Variovorax terrae: one gene and its partner. The protein of the gene in region 1 interacts with the protein of each later gene in a pairwise test. Links are inferred from orthologs where the notes say so. Each region holds a gene or a part of one and is shown in the gene's direction. Other genes may lie near its edges.

Region 1 (8,125 bases):
GTACAACTGGCGGCCCGACGTGCGGCCCAATGTGCTGGGCAAGTTCAGCGAAGTCGAAGGCGACTTTTCCGGCGGCGAATGGTCGCAGCCCAACCCCACGGCCAACACCCTGCTGCGCGCCAACGCCGACCTGTCGCCCGCGCTGATCGCGCGCTCCATCGCGCAGCGCCTCAAGAAGCTCGGTGTGGACGGCGACATGGCCGCGCGCATCGACGCGCAGCTCGCCATCCTGGGCGCCAAGGAGCGCGCGCTGCAGGTGCTGGAAGTGAAGGCCGACCGCGCGCCCTGGTTCTGCTCGGGCTGCCCGCACAACACCAGCACCGTGGTGCCCGAGGGCTCGCGCGCCATGGCCGGCATCGGCTGCCACTTCATGGCCACCTGGATGGACCGCAGCACCATCGGCTTCACGCAGATGGGCGGCGAGGGCGTGCCCTGGGTCGGCCAGCAGCCCTTCACCACCGACCAGCACATCTTCGCCAACCTGGGCGACGGCACCTACTTCCACAGCGGCCTGCTGGCGATCCGCCAGGCCATCGCCTCAGGCGTGAACATCACCTACAAGATCCTCTACAACGACGCGGTGGCCATGACCGGCGGCCAGCAGGTCGGCGAGCGGCCCGAGGGCCACAGCGTGGTGCAGATCGCGCAGAGCATGCGGGCCGAAGGCGCGGCGAAGATCACCATCGTCACCGACGAGCCCGAGAAGTACGACAGCATCCACGGCCTGCCCGAGGGCATCGCGATCCAGCACCGCGACACGCTGGACGCGGTGCAGCGCGAGTTCCGCGAGCTCAAGGGCACCACGGTCATCATCTACGACCAGACCTGCGCCACCGAGAAGCGCCGGCGCCGCAAGCGCGGCACGATGGTGGATCCGGCCAAGCGCGTGGTCATCAACGAGCTGGTCTGCGAGGGCTGCGGCGACTGCGGCGAGCAGTCCAACTGCCTGTCGGTGGAGCCGCTGGAAACCGAGTTCGGCCGCAAGCGCCAGATCAACCAGAGCACCTGCAACAAGGACATGAGCTGCCTCAAGGGTTTCTGCCCGAGCTTCGTCACGGTCGAAGGTGGGAGTTTCAAGAAGAAAGCCAAGGACCAGGCCGCGTCGCCGCTCCAGCTCGGTGCGCTGCCCGAGCCGCAGCTGCCCGTCATCCATGGTGCCTATGGGATCGTGGTGGCCGGCGTCGGCGGCACCGGCGTCATCACCATCGGCCAGCTGCTGGGCATGGCCGCGCACATCGAGGGCAAGGGCATCGTCACGCAGGACGCGGCGGGCCTCGCGCAAAAGGGCGGCGCCACCTGGAGCCACGTGCTGATCGGCGAGCGGCAGGATGACATCCGCACCACGCGCGTGAGCATGGCGGCGGCGGACCTGATCCTCGGCTGCGACCCCATCGTCGCCGCCGGCAAGGAGACCGCGATGCGCATGCGCGAAGGCCGCACCCATGTGGCGCTCAACTCGCACAGCGCGCCCACCGCGGCCTTCGTGCACAACGCCGACTGGCAGAACCCGGCCGAGGCCTGCGCCGCCGAGATCGCGAAGGCCGTGGGCGCTTCCGCCGTCGGCACCTTCGACGCCGACACCGCCGCCACCCGGCTGATGGGCGACAGCCTGTACGCCAACCCGATGATGCTGGGCTATGCCTGGCAGAAGGGCTGGGTGCCGCTGTCGCTCGAATCGCTGCTGCGCGCCATCGAGCTCAACGCCGTGGCGGTGGACAACAACAAGGCGGCGTTCGCCTGGGGCCGCCATGCGGCGCACGACTGGGCGGCGGTCGAGAAACTGTTCACCCCGGCCCAGGTGGTGACGTTCAAGAAGCGCGAAACGCTGGACGGCCTGGTGGCGCGCCGCGTCGAGTTCCTCACCGGCTACCAGAATGCGGCCTATGCCGAGCAGTACCGGCAGTTCGTCGACCGGGTGCGCCAGGCCGAGGCACGCCTGGGCAAGACCACGCTGGCCGAGTCCGTGGCGCGCTACCTGTTCAAGCTGATGGCCTACAAGGACGAGTACGAGGTGGCGCGCCTGCACACCGACACCGCCTTCCTGGCCAAGGTCAACGCCATGTTCGAGGGCGACTTCAAGCTCAACTACCACCTCGCGCCGCCGATCATCGCCAAGAAGAATGCCAAGGGCGAGCTGCAGAAGCAGCAGTTCGGCCCGGCCATGCTGACGGGCTTCAGGCTGCTGGCCCGGCTCAAGGGCCTGCGCGGCACCGCGCTTGACCTCTTCGGCAGGACCGCAGAGCGCAAGACCGAGCGCGCGCTGATCGGCGAATACCGCGCCAGCATCGAGGAGCTGCTGCAAACGCTGGAGGCCGGCAACCACGCGGCCGCGGTCGAGATCGCGCGCATTCCCGAGCAGATCAAGGGGTATGGCCACGTCAAGGAACGCCATCTGGCCGAGGCCCGCGTGAAGTGGACGCAGCTGCTGGCGGCCTGGCGCAGCCCGAAGCCGCTGCAACAGGCGGCTTGAGCCTCAAACAGGCCAGATGTCCGCGTGCAGCGGTGCTTTGTAGCTATTGAATTGGTAGCAACCGGGAGACGCGACGCGCGCTGGCGCGGACCCGGCTGGCCGTGGCTGCGGCAGCCCCGGCGCCATCCGCCAGGCCCGCGGCCCGCCTGACCGGGCGCGGCGTGGGGTTACAACTTCTTACTCACGAGCCCCCCGAATACAATCCTCCATCCTTCCCCATGCGGCACAGTCAGGTGCCCGCCCAGGCCGGGAGGTGTCCCGTATCGACCATCCGTTGTGGAGTAGCCCGTGTTTATTTCTTCCGCCTTTGCCCAGACCGCACCCGCCGCAGCCGCCGGGGGCGACATGTCGTCGTCGCTCATGAGCATGCTGCCGCTGGTGCTGATGTTCGTGGTGCTGTACTTCGTGATGATCCGCCCGCAGATGAAGAAGCAGAAGGAGCACCGCTCCATGATCGAGGCGCTCGCCAAGGGCGACGAGGTGGTCACGGCCGGCGGCCTGCTGGGCAAGGTCACCAAGCTGGGCGACGGCTACCTGTCGGTGGAAATCGCTTCCGGCGTGGAGGTCCAGGTGCAGCGCAGCGCCGTGGTCCAGGTGCTGCCCAAGGGCACGATGAAGTAACAACCGGCTGTTCCAGCCATCCGCCGCGTCTGCCGGCATCAGAAGAAGCGAGATCATGAACCGTTATCCGGTCTGGAAGTACGCGATCATCGTGATCGCGCTCCTGGTGGGGGCCCTCTATACCCTGCCCAATTTCTTTGGCGAGGCGCCTGCGGTGCAGGTGTCGGCCGTCAAGTCGTCGGTCAAGATCGACAGCACCACGCACACCCGGGTCGAGGACGCCCTCAAGGCCGCCGGCATCACGGCCGATGCCATCACCTACGACGGCAACTCGATCAAGGCCCGCTTCGACACCACCGACACCCAGCTCAAGGCCAAGGACGCGATCCAGAAGGCGCTGATCCCCGACCCGTCCGACCCGCCCTACGTGGTGGCGCTGAACCTGCTGTCGCGCTCGCCCGCGTGGCTCACGGCGCTGCGCGCCGAGCCGATGTACCTGGGGCTGGACCTGCGCGGCGGCGTGCACTTCATGCTGCAGGTGGACATGGCCGCGGCGCTGGACAAGAAGGCCGAATCGCTGTCGGGCGACATCCGCAGCTCGCTGCGCGAAAAGAACGTGCGCCACAGCGGCATCAACCGCAACGGCCAGACGATCGAGGTGCGCTTTCGCGACGCGCAGACGCTGGAGGCGGCCAAGCGCATCATCGCCGACCAGTTCCCCGACCTGCAGACCGTGGACGCGCCCGACGGCATCGAGTACCGGCTGACCGCCACCATCAAGCCCGAGGCGGCGCGCAAGGTGCAGGAGCTGGCGCTCAAGCAGAACATCACCACGCTGCACAACCGCATCAACGAACTCGGCGTGACCGAACCGGTGATCCAGCAGCAGGGCCTGGACCGCATCGTCGTGCAGCTGCCCGGCGTGCAGGACACGGCCAAGGCCAAGGACATCCTGGGCCGCACCGCCACGCTGGAGGTGCGCCTGGTGGACGAGAGCACCGAGGCCCGCGCGGCCGAGGCCGGCAGCGGCGCTGTGCCCTTCGGCGACGAACGCTACCTGGACCGCAATGGCCAGGCCGTGATCGTGAAGAAGCAGGTCATCCTGACCGGCGAGAACCTGACCGACGCCCAGCCCGGCTTCGATGGCCAGACCCAGGAGCCGACCGTCAACCTCACGCTCGACGCCAAGGGCTCGCGCATCTTCAAGGACGTGACGCGCGAGAACGTTGGCAAGCGCATGGCCATCATCCTGTTCGAAAAGGGCAAGGGCGAAGTGGTCACCGCGCCGGTGATCCGCACCGAGATCGCCGGCGGCCGGGTGCAGATCTCGGGCCGCATGAGCACGGTGGAAGCCAACGACACGGCGCTGCTGCTGCGCGCCGGCTCGCTGGCCGCGCCGATGGAAATCATCGAGGAGCGCACCATCGGCCCGAGCCTGGGCGCCGAGAACATCTCGCGCGGCTTCCACAGCGTGATCTGGGGCTTCGTGGCGATCACGGTCTTCATGTGCGCCTACTACATGCTGTTCGGCGTGTTCTCCGCCGTCGCGCTGGCCGTGAACATGCTGATGCTGGTGGCCGTGTTGTCCATGCTGCAGGCCACGCTGACCCTGCCCGGCATCGCCGCCATGGCGCTGGCGTTGGGCGTGGCCATCGACTCCAACGTGCTGATCAACGAGCGCGTGCGCGAGGAGCTGCGCGCCGGCGCGGCGCCGCAGGCCGCCATCTATGCCGGCTATGAGCGCGCCTGGGCCACCATCCTGGACTCCAACGTCACCACCCTGATCGCGGGCGTGGCGCTGCTGGCCTTCGGCTCCGGCCCGGTGCGCGGCTTCGCGGTGGTGCACTGCATCGGGATCCTGACCTCGATGTTCTCGGCCGTGTTCTTCTCGCGCGGGCTGGCCAATCTCTGGTACGGTCGCCAGAAGAAGCTCAAGAGCGTCTCCATCGGCCAGATCTGGAAGCCGGATGCCGACGCCACGGCCGTGGCCAAGACGAACTGAGGGGACGGACCATGGAATTTTTTCGGATCAAAAAAGACATTCCCTTCATGAAGCACGCGTTGATCTTCAACGCGATCTCCTTCATCACCTTCGCGCTGGCGGTGTTCTTCCTGTTCAGCCGCGGCCTGCACCTGTCGGTGGAGTTCACCGGCGGCACGGTCATGGAAGTGGCCTACAGCCAGCCGGCCGACCTCGGCAAGGTGCGCGACACGGTGGCGGGCCTGGGCTATGCCGACGTGCAGGTGCAGAACTTCGGCACCTCGCGCGACGTGATCATCCGCCTGCCCGTGCAAAAGGGCGTGACCTCGGCCCAGCAGAGCGAGCGCGTGCTGACCGCGCTGCAGGCCGCGAACGCCGACGCGGCGCTGCGCCGCACCGAGTTCGTCGGCCCGCAGGTGGGCGACGAGCTGGTGCACGGCGGCCTGATGGCGCTGGCCATGGTGGTGATCGGCATCGTGCTCTACCTGGCCTTCCGCTTCGAGTGGAAGTTCGGGGTGGCGGCCATCATCGCCAACCTGCACGACGTGGTCATCATCCTGGGCTTCTTCGCCTTCTTCCAGTGGGAGTTCTCGCTCTCGGTGCTGGCGGCGGTGCTGGCGGTGCTGGGCTACTCGGTGAACGAATCGGTGGTGATCTTCGACCGGATCCGCGAGGCCTTCCGGCGCTACCGCAAGATGAACACGCACGAGGTGATCGACCACGCCATCACCAGCACCATGAGCCGGACCATCATCACCCACGCCTCGACCGAGGCCATGGTGCTGTCGATGTTCTTCTTCGGCGGCCCCAGCCTGCACTACTTTGCGCTGGCGCTGACCATCGGCATCCTGTTCGGCATCTACTCCTCGGTGTTCGTGGCCGCCGCCATCGCCATGTGGCTGGGCGTGAAGCGCGAAGACCTGGTCAAGAGCTCGGCGAAGAAGGACGAAGACCCGAACGACCCCAATGCAGGGGCCGTGGTCTAGGGAGCGGGCTTGATGCAGCCCCAGACGTCCGGCATGCAACTGGCGCGCCAGGCGCGCCAGCAATTTGTGGCGAAAGTGGAAGGGGTCACGGCCGAGCTGGTCACGGCCGTGCAGGGCCGTCTGGGCGGCCTGCTGGACCAGAGCGGCAGCACCCGCGAAATGCAGGAGCGCCGCGATGCCATGCTGGCGTTCCAGCAGCTGCGCGGCACCTGGGCCGACGGCACGCAGAAGGCCTGGCGCGGCGCACTGACGCCGCCCACCGCCACCGCCCGCGTCCGGCTCGAAGCCGCGAGCTTCGAGCTGATCGGCGACGAAGTGGTGGAGAACAAGATCCTGTCCTCGCGCCTGGCGCTGTCGGTGCTGGACAAGGCAAGCTGGGAGCTCAATGACCTGCGGCTGCGCATCCAGCAGCTCGAAGGCACGCAGGAACTGGCCGGCCACGACGTGCTGCGACCGGAGGTCACCTCGCAGCTGCTGGTGGAACAGTGGTTTGCCGCCGGCCTGACGCGCGAAGTCTGGGTCCTGGTGCAGGACGTGATCCAGCAGGGGCTGGTGCAGCGCCTGGTCGAAACCTATCACCACACCAATGAGTTCCTGATCGCCCAGGGCGTGATGCCCGAGATCGACCTCAAGCCCCTGGTCAAGCGCACGGCGCCGGGCGCCCTCGGGGGGCGCAACAAGGCCCCTGACGATGCCCCCGTCACGGGCCCCGATGCGGGGCCGGCACCAACCGCGTCAGGCGGCCATGGCCATGGATACGCTGGTGGCGGTGGCGGTGGCGGTGGCGGTGGCGGTGGCGGAGCAGGCCTGTCCGGCTCCCGCTGGGCCGAGGCCGGGGCGGCCGCCAGTCGTCCTGGCATGCTGGGTGGCAGTGGCGGCGGGGCAGGCCTGTCCGGCGCCCGCTGGGCAGAGGCTGGGGCGGCCGCCAGTCGCCCTGGCATGCTGGGTGGCAGTGGCAGTGGCAGCGGCAGCGGCAGCGGTGGCGGTGGCGGTGGCGGTGGCGGTGGCGGTGGGGCTTTCCCCGGCGGTGCCCGTCGCGCCGGCGCGCCGGCCAGCGGCTCTGCCGGCATGCCCGCCGGTGGCGCCGGAGCCGGCCGCGGTGCGGGCGGCGGCATGGTGGCGCGGGGCGGCCCGGAGGGCGCGGGCGAGGAAACCCGCATGCTGACCGCGAGCACACCGCTGGCGCGGGTGCGCCAGCGGGCGCAGGGGGTGATCGGGCAGTTGAGGCGTTTGCTGAGCGACCGCGTGGCCGACTTCGACGCCACGCATGTCACCCGGCCGTCGCCGGCGCTGGCCGAGGCCTTGGCTCGGGTGGATGCCACCCAGGTGGCCGAGCCCAGCATGCCCGCCGTGGCCTATGACGACGCCGGTGTGGCGCAGGTGGCCACGGCCATGCGCCAGCGCACCAGCGAGCTGAAGAAGAAGGCCGCCACCTCGACCGAGAAGGCCACCATCGAGATCGTGGCGCTGATGTTCCAGAGCATCCTGGCCGAGGAGCGCATCCCGGCTGCCGTGCGTGTGTGGTTCGCGCGGTTGCAGATGCCGGTGCTGCGCGTGGCGATCAGCGAGCCCGAGTTCTTCGGCACGCTGCAGCACCCGGCGCGCCAGCTGATCGACCGCATGGGCTCCTGCGTGATGGGCTTCGACGCCAGCGCCATCAGCGGCAGCGCGCTGGAGGGCGAGATCAAGCGCGTGGTGCAGGTGATCGAGCAGTACCCCGAGACCGGACGGCGCGTGTTCCAGCTGGTCTACGACGAGTTCCAGAAATTCCTCTCCAAGTTCCTCACCGAGAAGGGCGCCACGCAGCGCCTCGTCAGCGTGGCGCAGCAGGTCGAGCAGAAGGAGACGATGGCGATCCAGTACACCATCGAGATGCGCAACATGCTCAACGACATGCCGGTGCGCGAGGAGATCCGGGAGTTCCTGTTCAAGGTCTGGGCCGAGGTGCTGGCGATGGCGGCGGTCAAGCACGGGCCGCAGCATGCGGACACCATCGCGCTCAAGAAGTCGGCGGCCGACCTGGTGTGGGCCGCCAGCGCCAAGCCCAACCGCAGCGACCGCGCCCGCGTGATCCAGGACCTGCCGCAGCTGCTGCAGCGCCTGCGCCAGGGCATGGACCTGCTGGGC
Region 2 (6,915 bases), on another replicon or contig:
CCTCGCGTCAAACGTGGTGTAACGGCTCGCGCCCGCCACAAGAAAGTTCTCGCCCTCGCCAAGGGTTTCCGCGGCCGCCGCGGCAATGTCTTCCGCATCGCCAAAGAAGCGGTGATGAAGGCCGGGCAATATGCCTACCGTGACCGCCGTACCAAGAAGCGCGTATTCCGCCAGTTGTGGATCGCCCGTATCAACGCCGCCGCGCGTGAACTGGGCCTGACCTACAGCCAGTTCGCCAACGGCCTGAAGAAGGCCTCCATCGAGATCGACCGCAAGGTGCTGGCCGACCTCGCCGTGCATGACAAGGCTGCTTTTGGCAGCATCGTGGAGCAAGTCAAGGCCAAGCTGGCTGCTTGATTCCCGCGGTGACCTGCTGTTGATCTAATAGCAGGAACTCAAGCAAACAGAAGGGCTGAGGCTTGAAAGAGCTTCAGCCCCTCTTTTTTGGTTCGCCAATTTCCAGAGCATTTATGAACGAGTTGGACTCCCTGGTCGAAAGCGCGACTTCCCTGTTCGCGCAAAGCACGACGCCTGCCGATCTCGAAAACGCCAAGGCGCAGTTTCTAGGCAAGGCCGGGCGCATCACCGAACTCATGAAGGGCATGGCCGCCCTCAGCGTGGAAGAAAAGAAGACGCGCGGCGCCGCCATCAACCTCGCCAAGCAGGCCATCGAGGCTGCATTGACCCGGCGCCGCCAGGCCCTGGCCGACGCGGAGCTGCAGGTTCAGCTCAAGGCCGAGGCGCTGGACGTCTCGCTGCCGGGCCGCCAGCGCGGGCAGGGCGGTCTGCACCCGGTGTCGCTGACGCTGGAGCGCATCGAGGCGATCTTCGGTTCGATGGGCTTCGACGTGGCGCAGGGCCCGGAGATCGAGACCGACTGGTTCAACTTCACCGCACTGAACACGCCCGAAGACCATCCGGCGCGTTCCATGCACGACACCTTCTACGTCGAGGGCGGTTCGCCCGAGGCGCCCAACCTGCTGCGCACCCACACCAGCCCGATGCAGATCCGCTATGCGGTGCAGCACGTCAAGAAGCACCGCGCGCGCATCGATGCCGGCCTGGGCATGCCAGAGATCCGCGTGATCGCCCCGGGGCGCACCTACCGCGTGGACAGCGATGCCACGCACTCGCCGATGTTCCACCAGTGCGAAGGCCTGTGGGTCGGCGAGAACGTGAGCTTCAAGGACCTGAAGGTCGTGTTCACCGACTTCTGCCGCACCTTCTTCGAGAGCGACGACCTGGTGCTGCGCTTCCGCCCGAGCTTCTTCCCCTTCACCGAGCCCAGCGCCGAGATCGACATCCAGTTCCAGCACGGCCCGCTGGCCGGCCGCTGGCTCGAAGTTTCGGGCTCGGGCCAGGTGCACCCGAACGTGGTGCGCAACATGGGCCTGGACCCCGAGAAATACATCGGCTTCGCCTTCGGCATGGGCCCGGACCGCCTGACCATGCTGCGCTACGGCGTGAACGACCTGCGCCTGTTCTTCGACGGCGACATCCGCTTCCTGAGCCAGTTCCAGTAAACCGACAGACACGAGAGAAGAAAAGCATGCAATTCCCCGAGTCGTGGCTGCGCGAGTTCTGCAACCCGCTGCTGACCACCGAACAACTGGCCGAGACGCTGACCATGGCCGGGCTCGAAGTCGAAGAGCTCAAGCCGGTGGCGCCGCCGTTCACGAAGATCGTGGTGGGCGAGATCAAGGAAGCCGTGCAGCATCCCAATGCCGATCGCCTGCGGGTGTGCCAGGTGGATGCGGGGCAGGGCGCCCTGCTCAATATCGTCTGCGGCGCGCCCAACGCCCGCGTCGGCATCAAGGTGCCGGTTGCGCTGGCCGGTGCCGAACTGCCGCCGGGCGAAGACGGCAAGCCCTTCCTGATCAAGGTCGGCAAGCTGCGCGGCGTCGAAAGCCAGGGCATGCTGTGCTCGGCGCGCGAGCTCAAGCTGTCAGAGGACCATGGCGGCCTGCTCGAACTCGCGGCCGACGCACCCGTGGGGCAGGACATCCGCGCCTACCTGAACCTCGATGACACGCTGTTCACGCTGAAGCTCACGCCCAACCTGGCCCATGCGCTGAGCGTCTATGGCATTGCGCGCGAGGTGTCTGCACTGACCGGTGCACCCCTCAAGCAGCCGGCATTTCCGCCCACTGCGGTGAAGTACCAGGACCGGCTGCCGGTGCGGATCAGCGCCCCCGACCTGTGCGGCCGCTTCTCCGGACGGATCGTGCGCAACGTCGACACCCAGGCGGCCACGCCGCAGTGGATGGTGGACCGGCTGGCCCGCTGTGGCCAGCGCAGCGTCACGGCGCTGGTGGACATTTCCAACTACGTGATGTTCGAGTTCGGCCGTCCTTCGCACATCTTCGATCTCGACAAGATCCACGGCGGCCTCGACGTGCGCTGGGGCCAGGCCGGTGAACAGCTCAAGCTGCTCAATGGCAACACCGTGACGGTGGACGACAAGGTCGGCGTGATCGCCGATGACGCCCAGGTCGAATCGCTCGCCGGCATCATGGGCGGTGATGCCACAGCGGTGTCGGACGACACGAAGAATGTCTATGTCGAGGCCGCGTTCTGGTGGCCCCAGTCCATCGCCGGCCGCTCGCGCCGCTACAACTTCTCCACGGATGCCGGCCATCGCTTCGAGCGTGGTGTGGACCCGGGCCAGACGGTGGAGCACATCGAACGCATCACCCAGTTGATCCTCGACATCTGCGGGGGCGAGGCCGGCGTGATGGACGACCAGATCGCCCATCTGCCGGCGGCTGCGCCCGTCGTGCTGCGTGTCGCACGCGCGGCCAAGGTGATCGGCATGCCTCTCACCCAGGCGCAGTGCGCCGAGGCGCTCAGGCGCCTGGGCTTGCCGCTGACCGAAGGCGAGGGCACGCTGACCGTGGTGCCGCCGTCCTACCGGTTCGATCTGCAGATCGAGGAGGACCTGATCGAGGAAGTGGCGCGTCTGGTGGGCTACAACCAGCTGCCGACCACGCCGCCGCTGGCCCCCATCACCGCCAGGATCCGCGCCGAATCGCAGCGCAGCGCGTTTGCCGTGCGGCGCGCGCTGGCGGCTCTCGGCTACCAGGAAACCATCAATTTCAGCTTCGTCGAGGAACGCTGGGAGCGCGAGCTGGCGGGCAATGCCGAGCCCATCAAGCTGCTCAACCCGATTGCCAGCCAGATGAGCGTGATGCGCTCGTCGCTGCTTGGCTCGCTGCTGCAGGTCCTGAAGTTCAACCTGGACCGCAAGGCGCAGCGCGTGCGCGTGTTCGAACTGGGGCGCGTGTTCCTGCGAGACGCCTCGGTGCGCGATACCGACACGACGGTTGCCGGCGTGCATCAGCCGATGCGTGTCGCCGGCATGACCTATGGCAGTGTCGATGCGCCGCAATGGGGTCGCAAGGACCAGGGCGTGGACTTCTTCGATGCGAAAGGCGATGTCGAGGCGCTGCTGGCGCCTTTGCAGGCGTCCTTCGAGCCGGCGCAGCATCCGGCCATGCACCCTGGACGTTGCGCGAGGGTCATCCTCGACGGCAAGGCCATCGGCTTTGTCGGCGAACTCCATCCCCAGTGGCGCCAGGGCTACGACCTGGCGCATGCGCCCGTCATGTTCGAACTGGAACTGGATGCCGTGCTGCAGCGCGCGGTACCGGCTTTCCGGCCGGTTGCCAAGCACCAGGCCGTGGAGCGCGACATCGCCGTACTGGTGACCGAATCGGTGACCCACGCGGCGCTCATGGCGGCCGTGCAGGCGGCCCCGACGAACGGCCTGCTGCGCGGTGCCGTGCTGTTTGACGTCTACCGTCCCAAGCAAGCCGGCGGCGGCATGGGCGAGGGCGAGAAGAGCCTGGCCGTGCGCTTGACGCTCAACAGCGATGAAGCCACACTGACCGACGAGCAGATCGAAGCCGCCGTGCAGGCCGTGGTCGGCCAGCTGGTCGATCAGCTCGGTGCGCGCCTGCGTGCCTGAGCGGGCCCCATCAGAAGCCACAACAGAGAGAGGACCCCATGGAATTTGCCGTTGAAAGCCTGGAGACGCCGGCCTTGACCAAGGCGCAGCTGGCAGAGCTGCTGTTCGAGCAGATCGGCCTGAACAAGCGTGAATCCAAGGACATGATCGATGCGTTCTTCGACCTGATTTCCGACAGCCTGGTCGAAGGCCGCGACGTCAAAATCTCGGGCTTCGGCAACTTTCAGATCCGCACCAAGGCCCCGCGTCCGGGACGCAACCCGCGGACCGGGGAGGCCATCCCGATCCAGGCGCGCCGTGTCGTGACGTTCCATGCCAGCCACAAGCTCAAGGAACAGATCCAGGGCGAGCAGGATGTCCCGGACATGGCCTGAGAAACAACACTTCGTTGCATTTTCGGGGCTGCGGGCGCAGGGGCTTTGCACGCCAGGCCCAGTTAGAGTAACCTCGAAGCTTTCCCCTGTACAACATTGATTTCAATGGAGAAAGCTCTCCCACCCATCCCAGCCAAACGCTATTTCACCATTGGTGAGGTCAGCGATTTGTGCGGTGTCAAACCGCACGTGCTACGGTATTGGGAGCAGGAATTCACGCAGTTGCGACCCATGAAGCGACGTGGCAACCGCCGGTATTACCAGCACCATGAGGTGCTGATGATCCGCCGCATCCGCGACCTGCTGTACGACCAGGGATTCACCATCAGCGGTGCGCGCAACAAGCTGCAGGAGCTGGTGCAGGTGGAACGCGACAAGCGGCGCAATGGCGAAGTCATGCTCGAAGGCGTGGAGGTGATCGAAGGCGACGATTCGAGCTTTGACGACTTCGAAGACAGCGTGTCGCTCGACGAGGACAGCCAGGTGTCGCAGAAGCTTTTGCTGGTGCGGCGAGAATTGTTCGAAATACGCGAGCTCCTGTCCGCGACGCACTGAGTCACGGGTTATAATCTGAGGCTTGTCGGCGTGTAGCGCAGCCTGGTAGCGCACTTGCATGGGGTGCAAGGGGTCGCGAGTTCGAATCCCGCCACGCCGACCATTAAAAACAAGGCCCCGCTGCTATGAAAATAGCAGCGGGGCTTTTTGTTTCCGTTGAATGGGATCGGTGCGATCAGCTCAAGACCTCAAGCACGCGATAGGCGAAGGCGAGGTCATGCGGAGGCCGAATCCCCTCGCAGGTACTGGGTGGGCGTCACGCCAAAGCTGCGCTTGAACAAGGCGATGAATGCGCTGATGCTACTGTAGCCGAGTTCAAGTGCAGTGGCGGTGACGGAATGCCCCTCAGCCAGCAGTTCGAGGGAGCGCAGCAGGCGCGCCCGCTGCCGCCAGGCGCCCAGGCTGTAGCCGGTCTCCACTGGAAAGCGCCGACTCAGCGTGCGTGGGGAGACATTCGCCAGCGCCGCCCAGTCCTCCAGCGAGTGCTCCAATGCCGGCTCCTTTAGCAACCCCTGCGCGATCTTCACCAGCGATGTGCTGGTTGGCATCGGCAGGTTGAGCGCCTGCGCAGGCAGCGAGCGGACTTCCTGCACCACCACTTGCTCAAGCAGACCGCGCATGGGGTCCGCAGGCGCTTCGTGCAGGGACTCCAGCCGGCGCAAGGTTTCGCGCAGCAGGGCCGAGAGGCGCAGCGTGGCTGGCTGCTGCGGCAGACCCTCGCAAGCGCTTGCACGCACATACACGCTCCAACCGTCGACCTGGCCATGCGTGTTCGCCCAATGCAATTGCCCGGGTGGAATCCAGACCGCGTGCACATTCGGCACCAGCCATTTTCCGGCAGTGGTGCCTAGCGTTATGAGGCCGCGCCAGACGCCGAGCAACTGCCCGCGCCCGTGGCTGTGCGCATCGACCAGGGTGTGTCCTTCAATGCATTGCGAAACGACGACCACCAAGGGGCCGGCGTCGTCGTTCTTCGGGTCGGCAATCCCGGGCGGGTAGGGTGGGAGCATGGCGCAAATGAGGTATCGATTGACCTGAATAGCATAGCTTCGCCACGGATGCCAACCTAGCATGGCCTTTCATCCAGGAGTAAATGACCATGCAAGACCCCAGCGTTCTGCCCGAAGGTGCGGCGGATCTTTTCGTGCATATGGCCCCGCGCGAGCCTGTCGATCTCGGTGCGCTGTACGCAGCGCCGCCGCCGATGATCCAGAAAGCGGTGACCAACTACCTTACCGAATACCACCGCGCGTATCTGGAGATCGCGACCTTCTTCTGCCTGGCCACCGGGCGTCAGGACGCAGGCCTGGACGCCTCTCCGCGCGGCGGCCCGCCGGGCTTCGTGCGGATGCTGGACGCGACCACGCTCGTCTTTGCGGACTGGCCCGGCAACAACCGCATCGAGTCCTTGCGCAACCTGCAGCATGACGACAGAGTCGCCATGCTCTTTCTGTTCCCGGGGCTGGAGGTGTTCATGCGCATCAACGGCTGCGCCCGCATCTCGACGGCCTCCGAACTGCTTGAGGAACTCGCGGAGGGAGCAAAACAGCCCAAGGCCGCCGTCGTGGTGAAGGTCGAGGAAGCGCTGTTCCATTGCGGAAAAGCCGTCAACCGTGCGCGGCTGTGGAACCCCGCATCGCAGGTGGATCGCGCCAGCCTGCCCAGCGTCGGCACGGTGCTGGTTGCGCTGGCCGGACTGAGCGGCGTGTCTGCGTCGGCACTGGATGCCAAGTACGACGTGGCGGTCAAGCAAGAGCTGTACTGACATCGAACATCAAAACGCAAGGCAGGAAAATCATGGCAAACAAGATCTGGTTCATCACGGGCGCTTCCCGGGGATTCGGGCACGCATGGACGCAGGCGGCGCTGGCGCGCGGCGACCAAGTGGTCGCTACCGCGAGATCCCTGGAAACGCTGCGGCCGTTGGCCGAAAAATATGGCAATGCGGTGCTGCTACTGGCGCTTGATGTCACGGACCGCGCCGCGGTATTCGCGGCCGTCGAGACGGCCAAGGCGCAC

Evidence for each region.
Region 2: the proteins of secD (region 1) and pheT interact in binary tests that used the Escherichia coli proteins (3 or more experiments, as listed by UniProt). The link is inferred for Variovorax terrae from one-to-one orthologs.

What each region holds. Positions count from the first base shown.
Region 1 is NZ_JALGBI010000003.1:488,337-496,461, forward strand. What follows is about bases 2,643-5,589. They hold secD (protein translocase subunit SecD), read left to right. Parts: upstream 2,643-3,146; coding sequence 3,147-5,033; downstream 5,034-5,589. Other genes in these bases: yajC (preprotein translocase subunit YajC), read left to right, coding at 2,759-3,091; secF (protein translocase subunit SecF), read left to right, coding at 5,045-5,589. Also shown: MMF98_RS21705 (indolepyruvate ferredoxin oxidoreductase family protein), read left to right, coding at 1-2,470; more of secF, read left to right, coding at 5,590-5,998; MMF98_RS21725 (DUF1631 family protein), read left to right, coding at 6,011-8,125. UniProt on the Escherichia coli protein: Part of the Sec protein translocase complex. Interacts with the SecYEG preprotein conducting channel. SecDF uses the proton motive force (PMF) to complete protein translocation after the ATP-dependent function of SecA.
Region 2 is NZ_JALGBI010000001.1:2,326,045-2,332,959, reverse strand. What follows is about bases 1,160-4,258. They hold pheT (phenylalanine--tRNA ligase subunit beta), read left to right. Parts: upstream 1,160-1,549; coding sequence 1,550-3,967; downstream 3,968-4,258. Other genes in these bases: MMF98_RS10950 (integration host factor subunit alpha), read left to right, coding at 3,964-4,258; pheS (phenylalanine--tRNA ligase subunit alpha), read left to right, coding at 1,160-1,523. In the rest of the region: rplT (50S ribosomal protein L20), read left to right, coding at 1-357; more of pheS, read left to right, coding at 471-1,159; more of MMF98_RS10950, read left to right, coding at 4,259-4,341; MMF98_RS10945 (MerR family transcriptional regulator), read left to right, coding at 4,447-4,896; MMF98_RS10935 (helix-turn-helix domain-containing protein), read right to left, coding at 5,112-5,906; MMF98_RS10930 (MSMEG_1061 family FMN-dependent PPOX-type flavoprotein), read left to right, coding at 5,996-6,661; MMF98_RS10925 (SDR family NAD(P)-dependent oxidoreductase), read left to right, coding at 6,694-6,915.